4 regions of the Paenibacillus sp. FSL L8-0494 genome follow, and region 4 is predicted to be linked to each of the others. Evidence: riboswitches for the same ligand, from Rfam matches in the RefSeq annotation. Region 4 holds a riboswitch; each other region holds the start of a gene.
What was found. Region 4 has a riboswitch for cyclic di-GMP ahead of NYE35_RS05050 (glycosyl hydrolase). Riboswitches for the same ligand answer to the same signal wherever they lie in the genome.
Positions count from the first base shown of each region.

Region 1 (7,711 bases), 1.3 Mb from region 4:
TTAAGTACAGAAGCACCAGAACAATAATATATAGAAAAAGAAAGACAAGGATGGTGGGAGTATGAGATACAAACTGATTGCACTAGATGTGGATGGTACACTGTTGAATGATGATCACCACTTGAGCACTGAGAATAAAGAAGCCATTGCTGAGGTTACACGTCTTGGCGGGCAGATCGTGTTATGTACCGGCCGCAGTCCGCAGAACTCGATTCCTTTTATGGAGGAAATGGGGTTGTCTGGTTATGTGCTGGGTCATAACGGAGCTGCTACGGTTCGTGTGAAAGATCGGGAAGTGCTGCATCAATACGGTATGGATGCTCGTGGTCTTGACCCTTATATTGATTATTGTAGAAAGCATGATATTCATTATGATGTGAATACGGCTTTTGATATGTATGTAGATAATGTAGAAAACCTGACCAAAGAAGCCAATTATATGTATGAACACTTCCGTATCGTGCCGGCTACACTGCCAGCATGGGAAGATTTCCGTGAACCGGTTGTTAAGTTTACTGTATTTACACAACCAGAAATCCTTGACGAAGCTGAACGTGAATGGCGTACTTGGACCCATGAGTACAATATTTTGCGCAGTGGTGAATTTTTCGTTGATTTGATGCATCCGGAAGCCTCCAAGGGCAACGCCTTAAAGAATCTGGCTGTGAAGCTGGGAATTCCGCAAGAGGAAGTTCTTTCGATCGGTAATTATTTTAATGATATTTCTATGCTTACATACGCGGGTATGGGCGTTGCGATGGATAATTCTCCGGTTGAGGTCAAAGCGGCAGCGAATGCTGTAACGGGGTCTAACAACGAGCATGGTGTGCGAGATGCGCTGGTTAAATATTGTTTATCTTAATAATGGAAAGCATAAAGCGGACTTGAGTCCGTTCTATGCTTTTTTTGTTGTGAAGGAAATAAAAGAGATACATAAACAGAATTGATTCTATTAAAAATAATCCGCCCCTAGATTAACTTCCTGTATTAAAGTTTAATTTCCTCGTTCCGGCTAGGATCGCTATATTTATAGATACCAGGGTTCAGTTCGATTTTTTCGTCGAAAGGGATATCTTTGTAGCTATCAATATTAGTTCCTGTAGATATCATGCCCTTAGGTGTAATTTCAGGCACAACTTCTTTGCCATTAATCCGTAACGTAGTTTGGTTAACGCTTTTGAAGCCAGAAGATTTGGATGTTGATTCCACAATCAAATTTCCCCCCTCAGTATAGTAAGTGAATTCAATTTTTAACCCATCGACATCAAGTGAAGTGAACTGCTTTTCTTCTTTAGGTTTGTTTATAGTGATCCAATTCTTAGTAGTATCACGTTTCTCAATGACAGCATCCTTTAATATAAGTTTCATTGGAACATCGGACCAGTCGTTATACCATTCCGGAGATTCGAATTGAAATAAATGCTGGTAGCTTTCGGAATGATCTCCCTTCAAATTCCAACCCCCAGTGATTGTTTGATCACCTATAACCAACTGAGCGGTATTATAGTGGACAATTCCTTTTTTAAGCGAATCATTTTCATCTATTAGAATTTGGATATCCAAAGGGGTAACCACTAGCTGATCTAAGGTCATACCGGTCTTTTCTTGAAATTCAGGACTGTTATACAGTTTCTTAGTGTAAATCGCCTCACTTGCTTTTTTTCCATCTGCGTTAAAATCGAACTTCCACGTACCTGAAAATCGTTTCGCTTCTTCAATGTAACTAAAATGAAGACTAGCTTCCTTCCAATCTGATTCAGTTATATTAAAGACCTGTTCAATAAATAAATCCGATCCTTCGTTAGGCATGATGGTTGGAATTGCTTCATTCTCTTGACCACCAGTACTAACTACCAAATGTGGGTTACCCCGTCCTAAGTCAGATGGTGATGCAGCGACTTTGTAACGGATAATGGTTTGATTGGAAACATGTCGAACGGATTCGATTTGAATGCTTGGATATTGCTTAACTCCAGTATTGATAGTATCCCCTGCTTGATGATTAGATTGTAAGGGAATATTCCGATCACTGTAAAAAATGAGATTCCGTGCTTCAAACCTGTAGTCCTTTTTATCATCCTTTAATGTATCAGGTGTCTCATATACTCCAATGAGTTTCTGGCTTTCAGGATCGTATTCTAAATAACCGTATACCTTTGCCTTGGCACTGGATTCACTAGTCATGATGTTTTCCTCTGTAGCAAATCCAGTATATTTGGATAGATCAGATTTAGTATCAAGTGATAACAGCATTTTCATTTTTTCTCCATCAGTTACAACACCGTTCAAATTCATTGTTACTCCTGAAATGGAAGTTTGAAGATTATACTGTTGACCGATGCCGTTATTTAATGCATTGCTCACACTTCGACCACCAATTTTATCCCAATTAATCGTCATACTAGCGAATACAGGAATGGTTACAAGTAAGAGGCAAGAGAAGACAATACTGATAGGAATAAGCTTTTTATTAGACCTAGGAGTATTCTGGGAGGCATGCAGATTTCTTTGACGTGTATAAGCTTCTTGTTCTATGGCAGTCCACATCAAATCATAATCCGGTCGGGGAATATGTTTATCTTTTTCAATATAGAGACTCATTACTATTCAGCTCCTTTAGTTGGGTTCCACCCATTCTATTTAGTATTTTAAGTCCCTTGTTCAGTCTGGATTTTACAGTTCCTTCGGGTATGCTCATAACTTTAGAAATCTCGGGTACAGTCAATTCGTTTATAAAACGAAGGACTACTACCATTCTGATTTTGTCAGGAAGCTGACTGTATAACCCTTGTAATTCTTTTTTAGTTTCCTGTCGATCCAAACGTTTTTCTACAGGGTTTGATTCCTCAGACCTGGATAGTAAATAATTACGTACTTCTTTCATCCACCCCGTCTTACGCCTTTTGATCACACTGCTGCACTCATTCGAAGCAATTCGTAAAATCCAAGCTTTCAAGTTTCTTATCTTCGACTTATCCGCTAAGATAACTTTTACAAATACCTCTTGGGAAATATCCTCCGCATCTGCCTGATTTTTCATTAAGTAGTAACAAAAATAATATACTTGTTCTTTATAGAGCTCGAAAATTTCCCGGTCACTCATTTTGCTGCACCCCCTGTCTCTGCTGTTCTCATTAATAAGACTTATAAGCGTATGTAATCGTTCATTTTTCATTTTGATTGTAGTATTTCTTCTGAGTATCATAGCGAATTCGAATGGAAGATAAGTCGTTTACAGGTAATTATAACCATGATAAAATTAGCGGTGGGACATGCGTCCCTAATCTATTAAAACTAATTGAATGTCCGCGTTAAAGGTAAAATCATCGAAAGATGATGACACAAAGCCATGGGTCTAAAGCCTTTCGACAGAAGGAAATGATCGCCAGGCCGCCATAGGGATGTCTTATGAAGCATAAAGGATAGCTCTAAGAATATGTAGTCTATTTTGAGCTCTTTTATTATTTCGACCTATACGGCGTTACATTATCGCAAGGGGCCGAAAGGGGAAGTACATGAACAGTTTTTTCAAAACAATAGGTACTAGTTTGGCAGTAGGTGCTTTATTGCTGTCCGGAACGATCGGATGGATGTCTAATCCTGGAGTAGTGTCTGCAGCTACCTCAACAGCAGTAACCGCGGATCAGATGATCAGCAAAGTAACGGCAGCCTCCAAAGCAATAAAGAATTTCCATCTGGATGTGACCAAAAAACAGGATATTCAAAGCGGCGGGGTGCGTATCAGCAACACCAACACTCTGAAGCTGGATATCAGCCGTCTGCCGAATTTTGCCGCAGCAGGTACTGTCGCTAGCAGTCTTTTAGAAACATCTTACAGCTTGTATGCCAACGATAAGGAGTTTTACTATCTTGTAGACGGAAGTGAGCTTATCGATGAATCTGAAGACGATTCTTCAGGTTACGACGATGACGGGGAGCCGATCGATCCTGATGCACAGTATTGGCTTGGACTGGAGAAAACGGAATGGGATGCCTTTTACTCTAAAGGCCAATACGATCCTGTTTCCATGCTTGATTCGGTAAAAAGTTATAAAAAATCCATGAAAGTCAGCACTGCTGGCGCACAAACGGTCTTACAATTCACTGTAACCGATCCGACAGCAGCTAAGGGGATAATCAAACTCTATGACCAGGAGAACCTCTGGGATGGTGAGACAGTTCAACCCAAAAGCGTAACGTGGAAATTATTCGTCAATACTAAGACCTGGCAAACGGAAAAGCTGACAGTCGATCTGAGTTATGTGCTGGTAAGTGATGGAGCAAAAGATACATACACCACGAAAATTGAAGCTAAATACTCCAAGAATAATAAAGGTACAGCCATTGTAAAACCGGCCGAACTAGAATAATAAGGACGATTCATATCGAGCAAAAAGCGCTGTTCCGCTGAACAGTGCTTTTTGCTGTATTCAACAGCAGTTGTTTATTAGTTGACAAGAATAAATCATTGCTGTAATTTATATGTATGCGCATGTATATAATATTTTGTTTAAATATAATTTAATGAAAGTTGGGAAAAAGATGATAGCACTAGACACAACATTAACTTTTCGCAGAGGACTGACATTAAAAAATCGAGTGGTTATGGCTCCAATGACCACGCGAATGAGCTTTTATGACGGTGTAGTAACACAAGATGAATTGAAATACTATTCACTAAGAACGGGCGAAGTAGGTGCGGTCATCACTGCGGCAGCAAATGTACAAGAGGGTGGAAAAGGATGGGAAGGTGAACTTAGTGTTTCCTCCGATCAATTTATTCCTAGCCTTAGCCGATTAGCATCTACTATTAAACGAAATGGAACAAAAGCTATTTTACAACTATTCCATGCAGGAAGAATGACAGATTCAAAAATACTACGTGGCGTACAACCCGTTTCCTCCAGCGCCATTGCTGCCGAACGTCCGAATGCAGAAATTCCAAGAGCATTAACAGAAGATGAAATTTTCGGTGTAATTGAGGATTTTAAAAAAGCGACTCAACGAGCTATTCAAGCTGGATTTGACGGGGTAGAAATTCATGGAGCAAACACATATTTAGTCCAACAGTTCTTCTCTCCACACTCCAACCGTCGTGATGATCAATGGGGCGGAAGCTTAGAGAAAAGATTTAATTTCATTAACCAATTAGTGGATGCGGTTATTGCTGTCGTTGACAATTCAAAGGTTAAGGATTTTATTGTCGGTTATCGTTTTTCTCCAGAAGAATATGAAGAGCCTGGAATTAAAATCACCGATACCTTTTATCTCATTGATAAATTAGCTGATAAAAAGCTAGATTATCTGCATATTTCATTAGGGGATTTTAAGAAAGTATCTGCATCAGAAGATTTTAAAGAAAAATCAATCCTGCAATATGTACATGAGAAAATCAATGGCCGTGTACCTTTAATTGGGGTCGGAGATATCCGTACCAAACAGGACGCAGAGGACACGTTGACAAATGCTGAATTAGTAGCAGTAGGACGTTCTCTTATCATTGATCCTCATTGGACAAGTAAAGTGCTGGAGGGTAATGAAGATATCATCAGAAGAGTACTTGCTGATCAAGATAGAGAAGAACTCGTAGTAGAGAATGGTATTCTAGAATTCCTTAAATTAATGATGCCTGATCGTTTACGCTAAACCCAAACACAGTTTTGAGCGCTAAATCTATAACGTTCCGCGGTAATTCCGCGGAACGTTATTTTTCTGTAACGACTCTATTCCCTCTTTAAGATTGTTGTCGTATGTTTCAACATTCGATTCATGAGATTTCGCCGTTCTGTTTTTATGTCGGTGTCGCTTTTCTTTAATGCGTCGCGGATGGGGATGATCTCTGTAATTTTCCTGCCGCTTTTTATTCTTCGATCTACACAAGTCGGGATGTAACCTACGTTAGTTATACTCGTGTGTCCTTTTTCATCCTTCTTTATTTTAAGCGTAAGAATGATACCGCTTTGTGTATAAGGAATATTCATTAGTTTAGTCGAAACAAAATTCCCCAATGAGTAAATAACGAATTGTTTTTTTCCACGAAGCGCTAACGGTTGTAGAACATGTGGGTGAGACCCCAGTATGATGTCGGCGCCATTTTTAAAGAAGAGATTGACCAGCTCTTTTTGCCTCTTGTTTGGAGTGTAACGGTATTCGCTTCCGAAATGCAGATAAAGCAAGACTAGATCGACTTTCTTTTTTAAATCTCGAATCTCCCGAATGATTTTGGGCGTAGATATCCGGTTAACCAGCCATGGCTTACTCACTGGTACAGGAATTCGGTTGGTTCCTGCTGTGTAGGAGAGGATGCCGATCGTAATTCCTTTGACGTTTTTAATAAGCGTTCTCTTGGATTCTTCTAATGATTTAGCTGTTCCCGTGTGGTCGATTCCATTACGGTCTAGAACTCGTAACGTCCGAACCAGACCCGGGGCACCATAATCCATGCAATGATTGTTGGCCGTTACTAATACGTCGAATCCGGCTTGCTTAAGTGCAGGGGCCAGTTCGTCTGGACATTTGAATATCGGACCGCCTGAACGTGGGCTTTTCCGGCACTCGGGGCCACTTCCAGCAAAGGTGGTTTCGAGATTGCCAATCGTCAAATCAGCCTGGTTTAGATAAGGAGCTACTTTTGCAAACAGGGGGCTGAACGAATAGGTTCCGTCAGGCTGTTTAGCATCCGAAATAATATAACGTTTGACCATTAGATCTCCCACAGCAGCTATTTGTATTTCAGTCATGGATATCCACCTTTTTATTATTTTCATTAGGATATGGCATAAAGTTGTTATGGGTTATTCTTTCTTTAAGGCGAAGTGCAAACATTTGTGTGGCTTTTTATTTAAAATGTGACCCAACGCATAATCACTTTATTTAGATCGTCTAAATTTAAGGTATTCATTTTTTTTCAAACTTTTATAATTTGATTCAAATCCTCTTTTTTGTTTGGCAACCATAATAAAATAAGGTTGTTGATAAACATTATCAATCAAACATTGGAGGTTAAAGAAATGAGTACACAATTCAAAAAAATCGCCGAGGATACTTACTGGATAGGCAAAATCGATAACCGCCAGGTTCCATTTCACCGCCTGATTCTGGCAAAAGGAACTACCTATAATTCTTATTTATTAAAAACAGGTAAACCAACTGTCATTGATACCGTAGATATGGAATTCGGACGTGAATATGCCGAGTGTCTGGGTGAAATGATTGATCTTCTAGATATCCATTACATTGTAATTAATCATACAGAGCCTGATCACTCTGGTGGACTGGCAGCTCTCGCTGCCAAGGCTGCAAATGCCACGATCGTATGCACCGAGATTGCTGTTCCCGAATTGCAGGAAATGTACAAGCTTCATAGCCGGAACTTCCTGGTGGTTAAAGACGGAGATAAGCTGGATATTGGCGGGAAAACGCTGCTGTTTAAAGAAACACCGTATCTCCATACCGCAGAAACGATGATCACCTATTGTATCGAAGATCAAATCTTATTTCCTTGTGATATTTTCAGCACGCATGTTGCGGTGGAGAATCTATTCAGCGATGAAGCCGGGTTTGATATTACGGAAGATTTCCAGGGCTATTACGCAGCAATTATTCATCCTCACAGAAGATATGTAAGAACCCTGTTAGAGGCTGTTAAGGATCTTGAGATCCGGATGATCGCTCCTTCCCATGGGTTTGTGATCCGGGAGGACATACGTAA
Region 1 covers NZ_JBBOPQ010000001.1:2,426,389-2,434,099, forward strand. Annotated here, with positions in the region: gene NYE35_RS10805 (pseudouridine synthase) at 1-27, shown strand, start outside; gene NYE35_RS10810 (Cof-type HAD-IIB family hydrolase) at 62-862, shown strand; gene NYE35_RS10815 (DUF4179 domain-containing protein) at 988-2,601, opposite strand; gene NYE35_RS10820 (RNA polymerase sigma factor) at 2,585-3,103, opposite strand; cyclic di-GMP riboswitch class I at 3,307-3,398, shown strand; gene NYE35_RS10825 (DUF6612 family protein) at 3,516-4,370, shown strand; gene NYE35_RS10830 (NADH-dependent flavin oxidoreductase) at 4,483-5,646, shown strand; gene NYE35_RS10835 (CapA family protein) at 5,724-6,740, opposite strand; gene NYE35_RS10840 (FprA family A-type flavoprotein) at 7,011-7,711, shown strand, end outside.
Region 1: another riboswitch for cyclic di-GMP. It lies ahead of NYE35_RS10825 (DUF6612 family protein); the one in region 4 lies ahead of NYE35_RS05050 (glycosyl hydrolase).

Region 2 (7,711 bases), 370 kb from region 4:
CAAAAAGTTTGTTCGCTCCGCAATTTTGTTTGCCTTAGCGACGCTAATTAAACCGCAAGCGTTGATATTCACGCCGGTATTGTTGTTTGCTTTTTATCATCACCGCGCTTGGAAGCAGCTTGGATTCGGAGCTTTGTATGGATTAGGGATCTTCGGATTGCTTGCGGCACCATTTTTCTGGAATAACGGAGGTCTGATAGGGATTATTGATCTTTACAAGAGTACGTTATCTTCCTATCCGTATTCTTCAGTGAATGCATTTAATCTGTATGCACTGACTGATCCGATGTGGTCATCCCTTGATCTAACCTGGCTTGGCATTCCATACCGTGTATGGGGCTTCATATTTATTTTAGTGGCTGTAGCTGTTGCGGCATTTTATTCCTTTAAAAAGGATCGCTTGGACCTGACCAAATCCTATTTTATCGGCATGGTGCTTATAGTAGTGGTCTTTGTGCTTGGCACCAAAATGCATGAACGTTATATGTTCCCTGCTCTTATTCTTTGTTTGTTTACTTATATAGAAAGTCGGGACCGCCGCTTTTTATCGCTATTTCTCGGATTCAGCTTAACGCAATACATCAATGTGGCGTACACCTTATCCCACCTGAATGCAGATGTTAGCCCGGGTGCAGACGGAATCGTATTAGTGACTGCTATAGCTAATCTAGCATTACTGCTTTATATGCTGAATATCGGTTACGATGTGTATGTCCGCAAGGGTATAAAACCTCTTCCAGCACCAATTACACTGGAAGAACAATATGAAGAAGATTTGAGAGTTGTCGGGCAAATTAAACCGCATCAGAAGGGAGGGCGATCTAACGATGAAGTTTAAGCGTATAGATTGGATATGCCTAATAGCTATTACGGCCGTTTACGCAGCGCTTGCTTTATATAATCTTGGCTCTACTAAATCTCCAGAGACTTTATGGGAGCCTGCTGCCAGTGGTGAAAGCTTCTATGTAGATTTGGGACAGAGTAAACCATTGGAACGGGTCAATATCTTTGGTGGCGTGGGCACGGGTAAGTTCAAGCTGGAATTCAGCGACAATCCTGAGGTCTGGAGCAGTCCGATGGATGTCAGTGAGGATGTCGGGAATGTCTTCATCTGGAAAAGCCAACCCCTGAACGTTACTGCGAGATATGTGAAGTTTACAGTTACCTCTCCAGGGTTCACTTTGAACGAAATGGCCTTTTATGAGCAGGGGGGAGAAAGAATACCCCTTCCTATTGCCGGTGTGACACCGGATGCTAACGCAGTTCCTAAAAGAGGAGCAGCGGCCAATCTTTTTGACGAGCAGTCGCTCATTCCGGAATATTCTAACTTTATGAATAGCACTTATTTTGACGAGATCTATCATGCGCGAACAGCTTATGAATATACACACGGGATTGTGCCTTACGAGAATACGCATCCACCGCTTGGTAAGTTGTTAATTGCCATAGGGATGGAGCTGTTCGGGGTCAATCCATTCGGCTGGCGTATTATCGGAACCTTGTTCGGAGTTGCCATGTTACCTCTCATATATGTAATGGCGCTGCGTTTGTTTAAGAAAAGCAAATACGCGGCCCTCGCGGCAGGATTGTTTGCACTGGATTTCATGCATTTCACACAGACAAGAATCTCCACGATTGACGTATACGGAGTATTCTTCATTATGTTGATGTTCTATTTTATGCAGCGGTATTACACAATGAATTTCTACAAGCAGCCTTTAAGAAAAACATTAATTCCGTTATTCTGGTCTGGCTTATTCTTCGGAATCGGCGTAGCTTCGAAATGGATTGTGCTCTATGGAGGAGCAGGGCTGGCCATTATGCTGGCTATCTCCCTTTTTGAACGCTACAGAGAATACCAAGCCTCCGGACGCCTGCTGGCCGAGGGGAAGATTAAAGACAAGGAATTGCTGGGCACCTGTCGTGAAGCGGTAGATTCTTTTTGGAAAAAGACTATTATTACGTTGGCTAGTTGTATCGGGTTCTTTGTAATTATTCCAGTAATTATTTATAGCTTATCTTTTGTGCCAGGGTTATCTGCATCAGCAGAGGGCTTCACTATTAAAGGGTTGATTGATTCCCAAAAGAATATGTACAACTATCACAGTCAGCTTGTAGCTACACATCCCTTTGCTTCCTCATGGTGGCAATGGCCGTTTATGAAGAGACCGGTCTGGTTCTTTAGCGGCGGTGAAGGTTTGCCGGAAGGTCAGGTCAGCAGTATAGTGACTATGGGGAATCCTCTTATCTGGTGGACGGGTATTTTTGCGATGCTGGCAACGCTGTGGATTACGCTGAAACGTAAAGATAAGAACCTCTACATGATCTGGATCGCCTTCTTCTCGCAATATGTTCCGTGGATGCTTGTCCCAAGAGAAACATTTATTTACCATTATTTTGCTATGGTACCATTTATGATTCTTGGTATTGTATATATAATGAAGTTGCTGGATAGTAAATTCCCTGAGGCCCGTTACGTACAGTATGTCTATGTAGCCGTTGCTTTGCTGCTCTTTATCGCTTTCTACCCGGTACTGTCAGGGATGCAGGTCAGTGGAGATTACGTGAAAGATATGCTGCGTTGGTTCCCTACTTGGGTTTTCTAGGATTTAATAAAAATCTATAAAATAAGTTTATGCATGCAGCGTTATTATGAAGTGTAGATGGATGTAACGCTCCAAAAAGCTTGTAGGAGGAATAAAGGTGAAAGCCAGATATAGTGTGATTGTACCCATGTTCAATGAGGAGCAAGTAATTAGCCATACTTATGAACGTTTGAAAAAAGTAATGGACGAGTGCGGCGATACTTATGAGCTGGTCTTCGTCAATGACGGCAGTCGTGATCGTTCCGCCCAGATGATTCGGGAGATCTGTGAACGAGACGAGCATGTCAAGCTGATTGACTTCTCGCGTAATTTCGGACATCAGGTAGCGATTACAGCTGGCATGGACTATGCCGAAGGTCAAGCGGTTGTTGTTATTGACGCTGATCTTCAGGATCCTCCGGAGGTCATTTTGCAAATGATCGAGAAGTGGAAAGAGGGCTACGACGTTGTATATGCGAAACGCCTGAAGCGCCACGGAGAAACGATGTTCAAAAAGGTCACCGCGAAGCTTTTTTACCGCCTGCTCAGCAGTATGACAAGTGTGGATATTCCTACGGATACAGGCGATTTCCGTCTTATTGACCGTAAGGTATGTGATGTCCTGCGGGGACTTAAAGAAAAGAACCGCTATGTCCGAGGTTTGGTGAGCTGGGTTGGCTTCAAGCAGACTATGGTGGAATATGAACGGGAAGAACGTTTTGCCGGAGAAACCAAATATCCGCTGAAGAAAATGATTCGTTTTGCGTTAGATGGCATCACCTCTTTTTCACATAAGCCGCTTAAGATTGCTACGTATATTGGATTCTTCCTTTCATTCTCTAGCTTTCTCTATTTATTTTTCGTCTTGTTTCAAAAGATATTTTTCACCTCCTGGACGGTTCCGGGCTGGGCTTCCATTGTAGGCGTCAATCTGCTCTTTAACGGTATCGTTCTGATGCTGTTGGGTGTGATTGGGGAGTATATCGGACGGATTTATGACGAGTCTAAAGATAGACCGCTATATATTGTTAGTGAGACTAAAGGCTACCAGAACGAAGAACAACTGGACCGCCGGAAGGACCACAATGATGTCAGATAAGAACTTGCGCGCTGCATTCATACAGTTCCTCAAATTTAATGCCGTAGGTTTACTCAATACGCTGATTGATTTTGTGATTTTTACATTGTTGAATTCACTAGGGATGGTATACGCATTGGCGCAGGTGATCTCCTATAGTGCAGGTACGGCGAATAGCTTTATTTTGAATAAAAAAGTAACCTTTCGTGATCGCAACCGGGGGAATAAAGAAGGCTTCGACCGCGTGCAGCTGGTCAAGTTTATCGTGCTGAATCTGGTAGTGCTCGGAATATCACTGCTGCTAATGCATCTGTTGACAGACCGACTAGGTATTCAAGTCTTGATCTCCAAGGTGCTGGTTACCTTTATCACGGTGATCATCAATTTCTTTGGAAGTCGTAAATGGGTATTTTAAACATTAATTTCAGGCAGAAGGAGTTGCTATGCTTAAAGGCAAGTAGCTGCTTCTGCTTGATTTGTATATAACCATAGAAACAATATACGGAGGTGAATAACATTGCGTAAATTCTCCTATCTACTCATACTGGCTGGGATACTTATCATGTTATATCCGACAGCTAACGAATGGTACAACGACAGGCAGCAGGAGAAGTTATTAGAAACGGCTGAACTAAGCACTGCCGATAGTACTCCCCAGCCAGATTTGAAGAGCAGGTATGCTGAAGTTACTCAGCTGTTAGCAGAGGAATCGGTTCTGGATGCTCAGGCACAGCCCCAACCCCAAGAGACAGAAAAGCCTGAACCGGAGATTGAGGTCGGTGGCAAAGTAATCGCCCTAATTGAAATCGGTAAGATTGATTTGAAGCTGCCTGTATTAGAAGGGGCTACAAAAGCTAATATGAAACATGCTGCAGCCCATATGAAAGAAACGGCACCCCTTGGAGAGATCGGAAATGCTGCAATCGCGGCGCATCGGGCTCGAACTACGGGTCGTTTGTTTAACAGATTGAATGAGGTTGTTGTGGGGGATGTTATCACGGTAAAGACTAGTGATCAGGTGTTTAACTATGAGGTATACGATATTTCTGTTGTAGATCCGAGTGATGTCTCCGTTCTTGACGGGAATGACAAGGATAAGATTCTTACTCTGATTACATGTGATCCGCTAGTGAATCCAACGCATCGGCTGATTGTTCATGCTAAATTAACAAAATGAGAATAGTGAATGACAAGAAAACACAAATACCGGGAGATATTTATAAAATAATGGGTAATCTAGTAAATTAGGTCTTGTTCACAACTATAAATATGATAGTATTATACTATAAAAGCTCAACACGATAACGGCAAACCTTCCGAAAGGTAGGGACGCAAAGCTAAAGGGCCTTTTCCCGAAAGGATGGCAGCCAGCTACCGAATGGAGAGGCTTTTTTTGTTTGTTTCAAATGGATTCTATCAATTATATCTAGTAAAGCTAGAACAGATAGAGCTTATACGATAACGGCAAACCTATCGAAAGGTAGGGACGCAAAGCTAAAGGGCCTTCCCGAAAGGATGGCAGCCAGCTACCGAAAGGAGTTTTATCCGTGAAAAAGGTTTATTTTATGCTGGTGGCGTTGTTCGTCCTCATGACTTCAGTTCCGGTAAGTTCAGCTCAAGCTGCAAGTGCAGATGCCAGCTGGTTGATTACATCCAAAGTGGCTGAAGGTGTTATTGGTATTAACTATGATATTCCGAAAGATAAAAGAATCAAACTCATGATCACCAAAGATAACAGCAGCTATACTTATAACTTGTATGCTTCTGGACAAGCTGAGGACTTCCCTTTGCAACAAGGAAATGGGACTTATAAGGTTTCTGTTCTGGAGAACACAACCGGTAATAAATACAAAGCGTTATATTCCGAAGTAGTAGACGTAACCATGAGTGACTCGAATTCCGTATATTTGGGCTCCGTACAGAATGTGAAATGGAGTTCTTCTGATAAAGCGATTGTCAAAGCTAAACAATTAGTACAAGGCAAAACAACAGACGAAGAGAAAGTTAAAGCGATCTATAACTATGTAGTTGCGAATGTACAATATGACTACTCTCTTGCTAATAGTGTAACTACTGATTATATTCCAAGCATCGATAAGACATTGACTACTAAAAAAGGGATTTGCTATGATTACGCTTCTCTTTTTGCCGCAATGCTGCGGAGTGTAGATGTTCCTGCTAAGTTGGTAATGGGGAATACAAGCTACGTTACGCAATATCATGCCTGGAACGAAGTATTGCTTAATGGGAAGTGGGTTACCATTGATACTACAGTGGATGCAGGACTTGCAAAGAGTGATAAGAAAACCGATTTAATTAAAGCCTCAAGCAAATATACTGCGGCAAAATACTATTAAATTCGCCGCTAGAAACATAACTCTATTAAATAAACAACTAGCTTAATTATTAAGCTAGTTGTTTATTTTTATATTAGGGGTTGCTTTTCTATTAATAGTTGGGGTATTATAGGTAAGCGTTGTTAGACAGCGTACAGGCGATACAAACGAGGCTGATAAAAAGCTTCGAAAAATAAAGCTTGCATTTCTGAAAACAACATGCTATATTATAAGAGTTGCTGCTGAGACATTAAACGGCGTCAACGAGAACTTGATCTTTGAAAACTGAACAACGAGTGAGTAGGAAATCACGTAAGTGAAATCCAAAATTAGAGAATTAATTTTCTCGTCAGATGTTTCAAAATGAGCATATCGCTCTTTTCAATACTAATTGGAGAGTTTGATCCTGGCTCAGGACGAACGCTGGCGGCGTGCCTAATACATGCAAGTCGAGCGGAGTTATTTTGAAAGCTTGCTTTCAAAATAACTTAGCGGCGGACGGGTGAGTAACACGTAGGCAACCTGCCCTTCAGACTGGGATAACTACCGGAAACGGTAGCTAATACCGGATAATTTCTTTTTTCTCCTGAGAGAAGAATGAAAGACGGAGCAATCTGTCACTGAGGGATGGGCCTGCGGCGCATTAGCTAGTTGGTGGGGTAACGGCCCACCAAGGCGACGATGCGTAGCCGACCTGAGAGGGTGAACGGCCACACTGGGACTGAGACACGGCCCAGACTCCTACGGGAGGCAGCAGTAGGGAATCTTCCGCAATGGGCGAAAGCCTGACGGAGCAACGCCGCGTGAGTGATGAAGGTTTTCGGATCGTAAAGCTCTGTTGCCAGGGAAGAACGTCCGGTAGAGTAACTGCTACCGGAGTGACGGTACCTGAGAAGAAAGCCCCGGCTAACTACGTGCCAGCAGCCGCGGTAATACGTAGGGGGCAAGCGTTGTCCGGAATTATTGGGCGTAAAGCGCGCGCAGGCGGCTATTTAAGTCTGGTGTTTAAACCTTGGGCTCAACCTGAGGTCGCACTGGAAACTGGGTGGCTTGAGTACAGAAGAGGAAAGTGGAATTCCACGTGTAGCGGTGAAATGCGTAGATATGTGGAGGAACACCAGTGGCGAAGGCGACTTTCTGGGCTGTAACTGACGCTGAGGCGCGAAAGCGTGGGGAGCAAACAGGATTAGATACCCTGGTAGTCCACGCCGTAAACGATGAGTGCTAGGTGTTAGGGGTTTCGATACCCTTGGTGCCGAAGTTAACACAGTAAGCACTCCGCCTGGGGAGTACGGTCGCAAGACTGAAACTCAAAGGAATTGACGGGGACCCGCACAAGCAGTGGAGTATGTGGTTTAATTCGAAGCAACGCGAAGAACCTTACCAGGTCTTGACATCCCTCTGAATCTGCTAGAGATAGCAGCGGCCTTCGGGACAGAGGAGACAGGTGGTGCATGGTTGTCGTCAGCTCGTGTCGTGAGATGTTGGGTTAAGTCCCGCAACGAGCGCAACCCTTAACTTTAGTTGCCAGCAGGTAATGCTGGGCACTCTAGAGTGACTGCCGGTGACAAACCGGAGGAAGGTGGGGATGACGTCAAATCATCATGCCCCTTATGACCTGGGCTACACACGTACTACAATGGCCGGTACAACGGGAAGCGAAGCCGCGAGGTGGAGCCAATCCCATCAAAGCCGGTCTCAGTTCGGATTGC
Region 2 covers NZ_JBBOPQ010000001.1:772,658-780,368, forward strand. Annotated here, with positions in the region: gene NYE35_RS03520 (glycosyltransferase 87 family protein) at 1-838, shown strand, start outside; gene NYE35_RS03525 (phospholipid carrier-dependent glycosyltransferase) at 828-2,606, shown strand; gene NYE35_RS03530 (glycosyltransferase family 2 protein) at 2,704-3,684, shown strand; gene NYE35_RS03535 (GtrA family protein) at 3,671-4,078, shown strand; gene NYE35_RS03540 (class D sortase) at 4,181-4,840, shown strand; cyclic di-GMP riboswitch class I at 4,960-5,042, shown strand; cyclic di-GMP riboswitch class I at 5,117-5,197, shown strand; gene NYE35_RS03545 (transglutaminase-like domain-containing protein) at 5,211-6,020, shown strand; rRNA gene NYE35_RS03550 (16S ribosomal RNA) at 6,388-7,711, shown strand, end outside.
Region 2: another riboswitch for cyclic di-GMP. It lies ahead of NYE35_RS03545 (transglutaminase-like domain-containing protein); the one in region 4 lies ahead of NYE35_RS05050 (glycosyl hydrolase).

Region 3 (7,711 bases), 5.6 Mb from region 4:
TGAACATTTGGATGAACCGCTTTATCTTCGTCTAATCTTTGTTTGTATGTGGTTAAGAAGGTTCTGAATTGTTCTGGATCCGTGGTCTTGGTCATAAAAGGAATCTTTTCTAAACCTTCGAAGCGGATCAGTGGCGCCTTCCCTTGCTCCTCAGCTGTATAGGGATTTACGATATAAACGGTGCCGCCCTTAGTTACATCATGAGCATAAGCACTAGTCGTTGTAATTTCAGGTACAGTTATAGTGTTCTTGCCCGCACGCAATTGTACGCCCCTAGCCCAACTATTCCAAGCTCCCTCTTGTTGAGAAAAGATCAAAGAAGGCAACTTATCACCCGAAGCAGCATCCACATAAACATTGATGGTCTCGCCAGGCATTGCCGCAAGTCCTGTAGGCTGGTTGTTCGTGCCGAAGCCTATTCTCAGGTTTTGCTGAGCATGTTTTTTCATATCTCCACGCTGCTCGGCCTCAATGATGGTGCCTTCGGTTTGAACTTCACCATTCACTAGCTTCTTAGCTAAATCCAAAGAATCTTTCAGGATTGGATAGAGCGGATGTACTTTTGCCGCTTCTTCTAATTCGTTGATTGCTTCGACGCTATTATAAGCAGGCACAACCGCACTCATCGTTCCATCTGTGAAAATACCATTTACAGCTTCGCTTACTTTATCTTCTGTATAAAATCTAAATTCAGCCGCAAAAGGTCTGTTAATATTAGCTTTTGTGAACTTAAATTTTAATCTTTTAAACTTCGTCGGCTCGAATTTAAATTCCAAAAAATCATTGGTACTAATCGCGGTTCCGCTAGATACCAGTTGGAAGGTCTCTCCTTTACTCGTCTCTGATGCATAGATTTCAAAAGCCTCTGGGAATCCTTTGCGGTTATCTCTAGCCAAAAAAGCCACTCTGTCCAGCACTTCCGCTTGCGCTAGTTCAAACACGACTTCATTCGTGAAGCTTGCATCATTGTTTTTGTTCGTTTCCCAATGCGTAGTGGGCTGGTCATCCAGCATATATTCAGGCTTCGTACCTGGGTAGCTTCCACCGTTCACCGTTACTTTTGATACGTTTGCATTTGGCATTCTATAAGCTTGGCTATAGGCATTTTCATAGGCTGTACCATACCCTTTTAGCTTCGAAACCTTGGCTGCCGTTGCGTCTACCTGATGGTTCTCCAAAAGGATCTTTGCATTCTCTATCTCTTCTTTAAACTGCGTATACAGTGGATGTGCCTGCACTTCATTCTCTAAAGCTGTTAATTTCTCTGTCGTATTAAAGGCAGCACTAACTTGGCTCAAGGTATCATCTGTAAATAAATTTTTCATTTTAGCAGAGACACTATCCTCTTTATAAAAAGAAAACTCAGCCGCACTCGCCCAATCTTGGTTGGCTTTTTTGAAGACAAATTTAAATCTCTTAAAAGCCGTAGGTGCGAACTGAATCTCCACTACATCACCGGTTGAGCCTTTATATTCTCCAGAAGACACGAGTGTGAAATCGCCCGCATCTGTAGTGGAGCCATAGATATCAAATTCTTGAGCAAAACCTTTACCTTTAGCACCAGATTGCCTAGCGGCGTAGACCATTCTATTTAATTCAGTGGACTCATTGAAAACAAACACAACCTCATTCGTAAACGTTGAACTATTCGGTTTGCCAGTCTCCCAATGCGTGCTCATATCCCCATCCATAGCCTTAGCTATAGGCGAGCCTGAGTAGTTGCCACCGTTATTTGTGATGGATTTAATATTTGCTGGATTCATTCTAAAAACCTCATTATAGGCATTTAGAGCATCCTTGCCGTACAGCTCAAACGGAATAACCGAAGCGTTGCTTAATAAGTTGACCTTACTTTGCGCGACTGTTTTTGTTACATTTACCTTGCTTGCCTCACTTGCTAAAGCATAACCTGCCTCACTCGAAAAACTGGCTAACATGGCCGCCGATGTAGCGATCGCAATCATTTTCTTCATCTCTTCTTACCCCCAGATGTCATATGAATCTCTCCAGTGCCCAAAAATGGGCACAAAAAAAACTACCCCAAAAGAGTAGCTTGATTGCGTATAAAGTCGCCTAAAAATTAAGACTTAATTTTTATTAAACCTTAACAAGCATAAACGTCTTCGGCGTCCTTATAAGGACGGTAAGCGTTTAAGCGAGAAATATAAGATATTAAGTATAGGTGTATAACTTATACTTTCTTATATTTTAACAAAAAGCGTTACACACTCTTTGGCAGCTGGCTGACAATAGTTATGATAACCTTAGTCCCTATAGCTTTGCGTCCCTACATTTCCATAGGTTTGCCTATGAAGTTTCGAATACATTCAAAGAGTAACATAAGCCTAGATCTGATCGCATGATTAATTGGTATGAAATGAGTATAGGTAATTGCAATTAGTTTTTCTCATGTGATAGATATTATTTATCGACTATCCCGGAAGAGAATGGGATCCTTTAGGACTGGAGGTCTAATTAACTCCCCGATCCGAACAAACGCCGGAACCAATTCCACACATCGCCCGTGATGGGAATTAATCCGAAACCATGTTCGCCAACTGCGATTACACCATATGCCCATTGTCCGATAGCTATGGCACCCCCAGCGATCCTGCCTATCGCTATCGCACCAAACGCCGTATCCCCTATGGCGATGGCCCCCAACGCTTTTTCCGCGATTGCGATCGCTCCTACAGCCACTCCTGCAATCGCAATCGCTCCCACTGCGAAGCCAAGCCAGCTAAGTGCTATTGCTCCAATCGCTAACCACATTCCCAGTGATATTGCTCCTAAGGAAAGTACGCCCACGCTTATCGCACCTATGGAAATCAATCCGACAGCTACATCTCCAATAGCGATTAAACCAACAGCTGTCTTTACACGGGGTTTACTTCCATGACCATACTTTTGACCTGAGTATCGCCCTAAATTACTACGAATACTGATGACCGGAAATGAGGGAGAAGGCCATTGATAATCAATTTCTCGTCCATCAAAGCCCCTAGAATCCGCCCAGCGCGTTACAAATTGATGCCATTTCATATCCATCCCGTCCCCCTTTTCAAATTACCTAAATTATACAACCCCGAGGGTTGGCTGTACTCAGACTCTGACCTGAAATTCATCTCATCCTCTGGACCGATATATACTCATTAGGATTACTGTTTGGGAATAGGATCAGGCTTTCCAAATAAATATCCCTGAAACAACTGATAACCACTCTGCTTAAGCCATTCAAAGTCCTCTCTAAACTCCACACCTTCTGCTAAAGGAACAGATTGGATTTCTAAAGCCTTTTCTAAAAATTGTTTAGCTATTTTCTGTTTGTTCGGATCACTGGACACGCCTTGAACATATTTCATATCTAACTTCATGTAATGAGGTTTAAGCTCCAATAACATCTCGATCGTGCTGAAGCCCTCACCAACATCATCTAAAGCGTATTCAAATCCCCGATCCTTGTAATATGTCAAAATAGCTTTCAAATGAGCGAGATCATCCACTTTCTCCGTCTCAACAACTTCAAAGACAAAAAGAGAGGGGTCGACGCCTAATTGATTGGCCAGTTCAACGGTTGATCTTAAGCAGAACTCTGGAGCGTAAATTGATGTAGGGATAAAATTAATAAACGTTTTTTTATTTAAGGGTGCAGCATATTTTACAGCCGTCATTCTACATAACCTGTCTAAAGCATATAAACGCCCACGATTCCGTGCCGCCGCAAAAATCTCATTAGGATAGATAAGGGATCCGTCTTCTTTTTTAAATCTGGATAGGAGCTCGTATGCAAAAATCTCTTCCCTTACGTTCACAATCGGTTGGAAGTAGCAAGTAACAAGACCCTTAGTGATAACCTCATCAATCCACTCCATATCAAGTACATTGGGTAATTCGGATAGAGGTCTCCATGTTTGGTCATCTATACGAAATTCAATTTTCCCGGACTCCATATGATCGTTACAGAAATCCAGAAGATCTCGCGCTTCAGCTTCCTTAATCGTAATCACATTTTCTTCTACCTTATGTATCGTATTCCTTCTACTCAAGTGATGAATAACCTCAGGTAAAACCCTAAGATTAAGCTCACCATGAGCCTTGATTTGAAAATTCAGCTCTCTTACTACACAATGATTACAAGCCATATTCATAACCCCTTTAATAATGGATTCTTTGAAAAAGATCCCGGAACGGCTCTTCTCAATCGAAATCCGTATACTCCAGTAAATATGTCGCGTCTAACACGGTGATCTGCTGATGTTGAATCTCAATAATCTTTTGCTCTTGCAGATCTTTAAGCACAAGGGTAGCCGTCTCCCTTAACGTTCCGATCATATCCGCGAACTGCTGATGGGTCAATCGAAGATCAATCCGCTGTTTGCCTTGCTCCTCTACTCCAAATCTTTGGTATAGTCTTCTCAGCGTAAATATCGCACGCGCTCTCGCATCATGAAATTTCATTTCATGTAATAACCGATTCGATAAAAATAAACGGTCCATTTGCAGCAGCATCAATTGCTCCTTAATCAACGGGTAATCGGCAAGCATCTGCTTAAAAAGCTCATGTTTAATCTCAAATAATACAGTATCATTCATAGCCACCGCAGACAGCACTCTTATATTGGAGGGATGGATCACTTCCAGATCGCCAAAGAAATCGCCTTTTCCAAAAAGATCTACGGTATGCTCTTTCCCTTTCGTAGTAGCGTACACCCTTATAATCCCCGAATAGATAATGTAGGCATAATCCCCCGGATCTGATTCTGCAAACACCAGGGTCCCCTTAGAATATGCCTTATAAGTGAATAATCCTGAGACCGCCTCGATCTTCTCCGAGGGTAAACCTTGAAAAAAGCGAGTGCCAGTCCAAAAAGAAGCTTCCATCTCATTATTCCTTTCTAACACATTCCATAGTTTTGTATGCCAACATACTGATAATAAATCATCATCCTGTTATATTCTATCGTAACGTTGTCACATAGGCTTGATGCCAATACAAATTACAAAGGAGATCCATTCATGAAATATAATTTTGACGGAAAAGGACTTATTGAAACGCCAGATGTCGTGTTTGAGAGCAATCCGCTACTAGAACTGAGCATGTACAACAATCATATTAAAGAGATTCCCGATCAGCTCTTCCTTCATGACGAATTAGAGGCACTTAATTATGCGGGCAATGAAATCGAACAGTTATCCGAGAACATCGGTCGCTTAGTTCACCTAAGAATGCTGGATTTAGGCCATAATCGGCTGAAGGTGTTGCCGGAGAGCATTGGCGGATTGCAGGGGTTGGATTCTTTTCTATACCTAAGCAATAATCAGTTCGAACAGCTGCCGGAGCAGCTCTGTATTCTCCAGAAACTTAAGTATCTGAACGTAACAGATAATCATCTCAAGCAATTGCCTGCCCGTATAGGCGAAATGAGCAGTCTGATTGAATTGCGGCTTTATTATAATCAGCTAGAATGTTTACCTGATTCGATCACACAAATAAAAGGGCTAAGAGAGATCCATCTCTATGGTAATCAACTGGTCATGTTACCAGAACATTTGGGTGCTATAGAAGAACTTCGGATACTTGATTTAAGTGATAATCGAATCACTAAGCTGCCTTCATCTATCGGTAATTTAAGCAAGTTAAGAAGACTGAACCTTAGAAAAAATAAACTTAATCAGCTTCCTGAGGAAATAGGTCAATTAAGCAGCCTTGTTGAGCTTGATTTAAGAGATAATCATCTGCAAGAAATCCCGGATTCGATTCTACAACTTGGACGATTAGAGAAACTGGATTTAAGATGGAATCACAGCTTAAGAAGAAAAGAATTATTAGAGCAATTAGAGCAAAGAGGATGTATCGTTTATAAATAACAAAAAAGCCTCCGATTAAAGAAGCTTTTCACTCAAATCCATAATATGCGTAACGCGATTTCTCCCCTGTTCTTTCGAAGCGTAAAGCGCATGGTCAGCTTTTTCCAGAAGAGTGATGTCTGTATCGGTTGCTTCAAAAGTAGCTATGCCGACGCTTACCGTAACCCTGCCAATCTCCCAAGTGGAGCTGGCAATGAATTGCCGCAAATTGTCCGCTATAGCCTTGGCATCCGATGAATCTATATTAGGCAGCAGAAGGATAAACTCCTCACCACCATACCTAGCTACGATATCTTCTTTACGAGATTGGGATTTCAGGATACTCGCCAATTTCTCCAGGACATAATCACCCATCTGATGACCGTAGGTATCATTCACATTTTTAAAGTGATCAATATCTAAAATACATAATGAAAAAGGCGCCTGATCACGGTGATACGCTGCAATCTGCTCTTCCAGCTTTTCTTGCAGGAACCTTCTATTCTTTAATCCAGTAAGCTTGTCTGTAGTAGATAGCTCTACTAAAACGGCATTCATCTCCAGCAATTCAGCTTGCTTTTGCTCGATTTCCAGGTGGATTTGTTTGAGCTTTGCCAGCGCCTGATCTTTTTCCCAATAGGCCTCTTCTATTTGCTTCTTCGCAGATCGTAACTCTAGCTCATAATCAATACGTTTGCCCATCTGTACGAGAATACAATCAATGACCTCTACACCTTCACACTCGAGGCGTCTACCATTTAACAAGTAAGGGACGGCTTGTCCCTTGCTGTCCTTCAAATTGATAAATAGCTCTTCTACATGTCCATTCAGATTGATAAAAGGATAGAAGTATGAATGAAAAATAAGCTTGTTTGCCGTAGACATGATAGATTCAAAATGTTTATTTACCAAATCAACCTGCTGATATCCCATCCCATCCAAAAAGGTTTGATTCACATTGAGGATCATTCCTTCATGGGTAATGGAAACATATCCGCACGGCGCATATTTTAACCGGTCATCCATTGTCTAAATATCCTTTCAACACCATAATCTTCTCCATCTCACCTAAGATACTCATTAATCAAAGTAATGGTCTCCTGTGGATGGCTAATATGCGGATAATGGCCCTTGGCCTCCATTAACCGGAACGTACTATTATTCAAGTGTCTATGTAAATATTCTCCTACTTCTATAGGAACGATACTATCATCCGAGCATTGCAATATGAGTGTAGGCACTGTCGCTTTAGGCAGATCTTCTCTATGATCCGAAAAAAATGTAACTTCCGCAAATTCTCTAGCGATAATAGGGTCGGCCGAAATAAAACTTCGTTCCAGCTGTTTGGTCAACATTGGGTCAGGGTTATTCATCGCAAGTGGAGCCATAAAGCTAGCCCAGCCCGCGAAATTCATCTCCATCATATCCAGAAGCTCAGTAATATCACTTTTTTCAAAGCCCCCGAAATAAGCATCTCCCTCATTTAAATAACGTGGGGAAGGTCCGATCATAATCATTTTATCAAAATAATCCGGCCGCTCGATTGAAGCAAGCAAACCGATCATAGAGCTAATAGAATGGCCTATAAAAATAATATCCTTGAGTTCAAATGTTTCGATGACATCTAGTACATCCTGTACATAACCATGGAGAGTATGATATTTATCCGATGTATATGCGCTTAAATCTGAATGGCCTGAGCCTACATAATCAAATAGAACGATTCGATACTTTTTCTCAAATGATGGCGTAATAAACTGCCACATGCTTTGATCACACCCAAATCCATGCGCAAAAAGGATAGTTTTTTCTCCTGCTCCAATGACTTTTACATGATTCCGCACCATAACATCGTTCATTTCAT
Region 3 covers NZ_JBBOPQ010000001.1:6,717,284-6,724,994, forward strand. Annotated here, with positions in the region: gene NYE35_RS30275 (NPCBM/NEW2 domain-containing protein) at 1-1,973, opposite strand, end outside; cyclic di-GMP riboswitch class I at 2,232-2,318, opposite strand; gene NYE35_RS30280 (hypothetical protein) at 2,476-3,042, opposite strand; gene NYE35_RS30285 (EAL domain-containing protein) at 3,159-4,142, opposite strand; gene NYE35_RS30290 (Crp/Fnr family transcriptional regulator) at 4,198-4,881, opposite strand; gene NYE35_RS30295 (leucine-rich repeat domain-containing protein) at 5,017-5,868, shown strand; gene NYE35_RS30300 (sensor domain-containing diguanylate cyclase) at 5,884-6,873, opposite strand; gene NYE35_RS30305 (alpha/beta fold hydrolase) at 6,912-7,706, opposite strand.
Region 3: another riboswitch for cyclic di-GMP. It lies ahead of NYE35_RS30275 (NPCBM/NEW2 domain-containing protein); the one in region 4 lies ahead of NYE35_RS05050 (glycosyl hydrolase).

Region 4 (7,711 bases):
GATCTTCATTTATCCCTGAGGCAGGTGACGCACCATGCCAATTAAAATCAATCTTACGGTCATCGCGGATAAGTACCGCTTCTCCCTCTAAATCAGTATTGTTATAGTATTCTCCAGTTAAACCCGTTAGGGTTACCGGAGTTACGGGTGCTATCGAAGGACCTCCTGTTGTGAGAACATAGTCCTCTCTCGATACTATAAACGAGTCTTTCATAAAGCTTTTAATTGACTGTAGCGTATTATTTTCTGTCAGTAATTTTCCCCAGGTCATCATATAGACCCATTTATTTTGTTTCTCAGTTAATACATCCGGGTTCGGCAGCTGTCCGCTCTCCCCGATTCCGATAGGTTTACCCTCGGCCAATGCGAGCAGATCCTCATAGTAGGACTGCTTATAATCGTTATTGTAGATATCCGCAGCCAGAACATCGAGTTTATCCCCACCGGGATAATATGCAGCATAAGGATCTGACCATTCATTCGGCGCATTCGGATTCCATACCCACAGTAGATTATTTAGCTTGTGTGTGTTTACAAAACGATCATAGACAATACTCCAAAGCTCTGAAAAATTGTCCTTTTTCCCCCACCAAAACCAACCGCCATTCATTTCATGGTAAGGTCGCCATAAGACTGGAACTCCGGCATCACGCAATTGTCCCAAATATCCAGCAACCTCGTCTAGATCTGAGATTAGCCTCTTATACTGAGCTGTCCCAGGTGTAACATAAGCATTAAATTTCTCTTGACTGAGACTTCTGTTTACATTGGACCATTCTGGAGATGTTCCCGGCAAACTCTGATGGAATGTCATGGCTACAATGCCACCCTCGTGATGCCATTCAATTGCACTGTCTATCACTGCTTGCCGCTGTTCTGCGATCGTCCCTTCGGATTGATTATTAATCGCCCCTAATTCATAACCATGTAGAACGGCATTTTGTCCCGAAGTATTCTTCAGCTTATGAACCAGTTCATCTGGGCTTTCTAGATAATCATGCTGGCCCGACAAAATCCCTTTGCCACGTAGATTCACCAAATTACTCAGCAGTTGCTTAGCCTCTTCAGAAGCCGATGGATTACTGGGTATAACCGGAGGTAAAGAGGAAGAAACACTCATAGCCTTCGGAAGACTCTTAACCTCTCCCCAAGGCAGCAAGGAAAAAATAATAAACACCGGTAACATAGTAAACAACAATCTGTTTTTCTTATAATATTTACGCAAATAAATCCTCCTTTCGGTAGCTGTACTGCCTCTACAGGTGCTAAATAAACATACCTGTTATCGGACAATCGTCTTCTGACCTAATGAGGACTATAGCTTAGTAGCTCTGCAATAACGCAGAGCCACTAAGGATCGACCTTTAATTTTCATCAATCAGGAGACATCCGGAAGAAAAAGTGCACTTGCTGGAACTGTCTCTTTAGCTTGACTAGCACTTTCCCACATCAAGCGGACTCTCGCATCGCCTTCATTCTCGTAATACTCCACCTTGATATCGTATAGCCGACCAGCCTTCAGCGTTATAGTGCCCTTACGCTCAGTACCACTTTGCTTAGTCCAACTATCAATCACGGATTCCCCATTCACCCAGACACGGATACCATCATCTGAGGTAGTGTAAAATGTATATTGCTCATTATATAACGGCTTAATTTTACCGCTCCAACGTATGGAGAAACGATCAATCCCGAGGGCGGCATCCGGCGAGCCTTGCCGCCAATTGAAATCGATTATTGCATCAGTTCTGTTAAGAGTTGCCGCTCCCGACAATAACATGTTGTTGTAATACTCTCCTGCAAGCCCCTTCGCGAGAGGAATTGCTGCCTCCCCCTCTTCTTCGGAAGGTGCCGGCGCTGGTGCGGCGCTAGGTGTCGGTGCCAGACCAGTATTTAATTTATCTCTGGTCAGGGTGTAGTTGCTATTCATAAATGTTTTGATTGTGTCTGCACTGTTATTTTCGTAAAGCATTTTTCCCCAGCTCATCATATACGTCCATTTACTTTGCGATTGCTGAAGCTTCTCCAGATTAGGCATTTCACCATTCTCCCCGATCGCAATCGGTTTGCCTGCGGCTAGACTCAACAAGCTGTCATAGTATTTTTGCTGGTAATCATTTTCGTATATATCTGCTGCCAGAATATCTACTTTATCAGCACCTGGATAAGTTAGCGCATAAGGATCTGACCAAACATTGGGAGCATTCGGACTCCATACCCATAACAAATTATTTAATTTATGAACGTTAACAAAACGGTCATACATTATATTCCATAGTTTAGAAAAGTTATTTTTCTTCCCCCACCAGAACCAGTTCCCGTTCATTTCATGATAGGGTCTCCAAAGCACCGGAACATTGGCATCGCGCAAGCTTTTTAAAGAGACTGCCACCTTATCAAGCTCAGCGATCAGATTATTATATTGCTTGGTACCCGGTGTAACGTAACTATCGAACTCACTCTGGCTAAGTGTTTTTTTCACATTATCCCAGTCATAAGAGGTGCCCGGCAGGTTAGCATGAAAAGTCATAGCTACGATCCCGCCCGCTTTATTCCAGTTGATGGCGCTGTTCACCACATTTTGACGTTGCCAAGCCATCGTTGCTTCGGACTGACCACTGATCGCACCCATTTCATAACCGTGAAGAGCCGCATATTGTCCGCTGGTTCCCTTCAGCATATTGTTAATTTCATCTGGACTTTCTAAATAGTCATGTTGACCAGCAATAATGCCTTTTCCTGAGATCGAGTAAAAATAGTTAAGCAGCTTTACGGCTTCAGGTGAGGCACCTGGGGTAACCGGCGTTCCAGAATTTGAAGCAGCTATGACAATAGACGGCGAAATTCCAACAGCAAGCGGAAGTGCAGTCAGAAACAGGACGAGTGACAGAAATGCACCAAACAATCGATACGTACGGTAAGCTTTCAAAATAATCTCCCTTTCGGTAGCCAGGCTGCCACTCTTTCGAAGGCCCTATAGCTTTGCGTCCCTACCTTTCGATAGGTTTGCCTTTTCAATTTAAGAGAAATAATCTCTCTTACCGTAAGTATCGACGACAATTAATGATATATTTAGTGTTTTTATGACTTTTTTTGATAATTGAGTCAATTTACCTGTTTCAAGAAATTTTGAATTGGTTAAATAGATAGGTTAGACCTATGAAATGAATTGTTGTAGTTCTATATCATTCCAGTCTAAAGTAATACGAATGTTATCTTCTTCTACTAATTCAGACCCCGTCTGTACCTCTATAAACTCAACATCCGTCAAAGCAAGGATCGCGTGTTTCGTTCCTTCCGGTATACGTACCACGTCCCCAGCCTTCACATTATGTTTTTTCTCATTCAGCACAATACTTGCTTCGCCGCTGACGATTGTCCAAATTTCACTACGCTTGCGATGTAATTGATAGCTGATATTATTCCCCTCGGATATAAAAATCCGTTTGGTCAGCACTTCATTGCCTTCATCATATTTCACATAATCAATAACTTTGTAATGGCCCCAGCGGCGTTCCTCGTACATCGGTCTCTGTTCAAAGGTCTTCAGCACTTCTTTAATCCGTGGGCTCTCAGCTTTATGGGTAACTAGAATTCCATCCGGGCTAGCCGCAATGATCAGATCCTTCGCACCAATTACCGTAATCGGAATGTCCAGCTCATTAATCAAGCAAGTCCCCTCAGAATCCGCCGTCACAAAACCTTTTCCTACATGCTTGCTGCTCATTTCCTCTGTCAGCGTATTCCACGTTCCAAGATCCTTCCAGAATCCATCATACGGCTGCACCACAATATGTTCTTCTTTCTCCACCACTTCATAATCAAAGCTGATGGAAGACAATAGCTTATACTGCTTCTGCAATTCTTCATATCCTAAAGGCAACCCTTTACGCTGCAAAATATCTAACAAGTACCCTAAACGGAAGGCAAACACTCCGCAATTCCACAATGCATTTTGCTCGATGAGCTGTTCTGCTTGTATGCGGTCTGGTTTCTCTTGAAAGTGACTCACCTTCATAAAACCATTCCCCCCCGCCTCTTCAGTGGTAGGAATAATATATCCGTATTTCTCTGAGGCATGTTCAGGAACAACACCCATTAGTGCCAGATTTGCTCCACTTTCCAGCATGGTCCCCTCAAGCATAGCTATGGTATCGAAAAAGGATGCTTCTACATAAGGGTCAACAGGCAATATTGCTACCGTCTCCGCTGGAGAAACACCTGCCACTGAATAAAGATAGGTAGCTGTTAAGGCGATAGCCGGAAAAGTATCCCGACGCTCCGGTTCAACGATAATCGGCACATGACTTCCCAGTTGGCTTTGTATCATTTCTACTTGGCCGCGGCCGGTGGCTAGATAAGATGATTCTGCCATCCCTGCTTCCTCCAGCTGTCTCCAGACACGTTGTACCATGGATTCTGGTTCACCTTGAGGGCTTTCAAGTACCTTTAGAAATTGCTTTGAACGTGAGTCGTTAGACAACGGCCATAACCGTTTACCTGAACCGCCTGATAGAAGTACCATTTTCATAGAATGAACCCTCCTTGAATGGAATGTATTAAAAGCTATGTCTTTGTTAGGTAGAATCCACTCCAAGGGATTTTGGACTTCCGATCGCTGTTATCCTCAGATTTCCTGATTGGACCGCTTCTCGCGGTAGAAATCCGAGGATAAAGGCGAACACTCCGTTTCTACAGTTCCAAATTCCCTTTCCGTTCTTAACCTAACCAACTACTTTTTAACAATGATCCATGCGCACCGGGCTGTACCAGCCGGAAGCGAGCACGTTTTTCTAAAGATTTGCTTCTGCTCCGGGGGAGGCAGCTGCAACTGCAAGAACAACTGCAAGAACAACTGCAACTACAAGAGCAAGACTAGTTGCCACCACAGAGACAGAGACAATGACAACTACAAATGCTACTGCTACTGCGGTATATAATCAGAGTACCTAACTTTATAAATTGCTTAGAACCTTAAAATAAGGGAACGAAGTGGCGGAAGAGAATTTTGGAACTGGAGGAGCAATAGCATCCGCCTTTGTCTGCGGATTTCTACCGCTATCAGCGGTTAAAATCAGGAAATCTGCAGACAACAGCGGCTGGAAGTCCAAACATTCTCTGGAGTCACGGCTCATCCCTAAATAGAAAAATCACAAGTTCAATCAATATAACTTAGATTAAACCGCTCCAGCCACACTAGCAGAATAACCGCTCAATCCGCCCATCTGCGGGCGGCCGACAGAATGATAAACGAGGCCGGTACCCTCGATTTGCTCCTTGGAATACACGTTGCGTCCATCGATCAATACCCCATTACGCATGCTTTTCGCCAGCTGATGCAGATCAATCTCCTTGAGCAGGCTCCAATCGGTCAAGAGGCAGACGGCATCGCTGCCCTCAGCCGCTTCCTCTGGCAGATGGCACCAGCGAAGCTGCGGATGATCGTATTGCTGCCTGAAATTTGTAGCTGCGATTGGATCATATAGTTTGACTGTTGCCCCCTCAGCCACCAGTGCCTCAACAATCTCTCTGGCTGGAGCTTCGCGGACATCATCAGTATTAGGCTTAAAGGCAAGCCCCCATATCCCAATCGTCGAACCGCGCAGGCTGCCAAGTGATTCATGCAGCTTGGAGATGATCATAAACCGTTGTCCCTTATTCACTTCGACTACAGATTTCAATAATTTGAATTCGTAATCGACGTTGCCCGCAATTTGAATGAGCGCATTAGTGTCTTTCGGGAAACAGGAGCCTCCATAACCGATGCCAGCCTGCAGGAAGGATGACCCGATTCTTTGGTCCATACCCATTCCTTGTGCTACCTCGGTTACATCAGCTCCCACTTTTTCACAAATATTGGCGATCTCATTAATAAAGGAAATCTTCGTGGCCAAAAATGCATTCGAAGCATATTTGATCATTTCAGCACTGCGTATATCTGTTACAAATACATTTTCTGTGAAACCCTTATGAAGCTCGCGCATAGTTGGTTCCAGCTCTGGATTATCAAGACCAATGACAATTCTGTCGGGATGGAGGGTATCGCGAATCGCTGAGCCTTCACGTAAAAACTCAGGTGCAGACACGATATCAAAAGGATGATGGGTATGGCTAGAGATCATTTTGGAGATTTTCTCATTTGTCCCTACTGGAACTGTAGATTTAGTCATTATAATTTTGTGCCCTTCCATCGCTTTAGCGATTTCAGCGGCTGCACCCTCAATATAGGTTAAGTCTGCTTCACCATTAGGCAGTGATGGCGTACCTACAGCAAGGATGATAATATCTGAACGGCGCACCGAATCCTGAAGATCCGCAGAAAAAGATAACCGTTCCTCACGAAGATTCAGTTCAATCAGTTCCTCGATTCCCGGCTCATAGATGGGCGATTCCTTCTGTTTCAGCTTCTTAATCTTTTCCTCGTCCTTATCCACACAGATGACATGATGTCCGCCCAGTGCAAAGCACACGCCAGATACAAGACCCACATACCCAGTACCGATTACTGTCAGCTTCATATAATCATCCTCCTTTTAGAAAATTGACGTACGCCTGCTCAACATACTGCTTGAACTTAACCATAAACGCCTGCTCATCGAATTTACGTGCATGCTCCATAATTTGATCGATATCCCAAGCGTAGGACTCTACCTCATAAATAGCCTTAAGTAGATCCTCCACTTCTTGATGCTGAAAGAACACACCATTTACATAAGGAATAATAGTATCTAGTGCGCCACCTGCTTGATAAGCAATTACCGGTCTTCCTGCAGCGTTCGCTTCCAGCGGTGTAATTCCAAAGTCCTCTTCTCCTGGAAAAATAAATGCTCGACACTGTGCCATCATTCCAGTCACTTGCTCATCTTCTAGCCGGCCCAGAAACGATACATTATCCTTAGCCATGCCTTCGAGGCGCTTGCGATCCGGTCCATCCCCTACGATATAAAGCTTAAGACCGTTACGATTGAAAGCCTCTACCGCCAGATCAATCCGCTTGTAGGAAACAAGCCGGGAGACAATTAAATAATAGTCGCCAATGGTAGAAGAGCTTGTAAACCGGGCTGTATTAATCGGTGGAAATATGACATCTGCATCCCGGTGATAATAATTCTGAATCCTCGTCTTCACTACTGAAGAATTGGCTACGAACTGATTCACATTTTTAGAAGTCCGTTGGTCCCACGTTTTAAGCTGCTGCATGTATACCTTAAGCATTTTCTTGAACAGCCCGGAATTCGACTGACGTTCCATATAGGTGTCATAGTCCCATGCGAAGCGCATAGGCGTATGGCAGTAACAAAGATGAAACGTATGTTTAGGAACCTGAATACTTTTCATAAAAGCACTGCTGGAACTCAGGACGATATCGAAACCGCGAAAGTCCAAATCACGGATGGCCATTGGATAAAGTGGCAGCACCCCTTTAAAATTGGTCTTTACTCCCGGAATCTTTTGCAGCCAGGAGGCACGGATATCCGCATCTTTGAGATTGTCAGTAAGGCGGCTTCCGTTAAAAACCGTTGTGTAGATTGGAGCCTCGGGATACATGTGATGAAAGACTTCCACCACTCTTTCCGCGCCGCCCATTTGGATTAAGTAATCGTGCGCTATCGCAATTTTCATGTGAATCATCCTCAAAGTTTTATGGAGCATCATCTTCAGAATTACCGCGTCATATCATCTGTCAGGTGCCCGCCAACAAACCTTTATA
Region 4 covers NZ_JBBOPQ010000001.1:1,138,701-1,146,411, reverse strand. Annotated here, with positions in the region: gene NYE35_RS05055 (glycosyl hydrolase) at 1-1,225, opposite strand, end outside; gene NYE35_RS05050 (glycosyl hydrolase) at 1,379-2,929, opposite strand; cyclic di-GMP riboswitch class I at 2,942-3,021, opposite strand; gene NYE35_RS05045 (sugar phosphate nucleotidyltransferase) at 3,158-4,531, opposite strand; gene NYE35_RS05040 (UDP-glucose dehydrogenase family protein) at 5,178-6,518, opposite strand; gene NYE35_RS05035 (glycosyltransferase) at 6,523-7,623, opposite strand; gene NYE35_RS05030 (glycosyltransferase family 4 protein) at 7,685-7,711, opposite strand, start outside.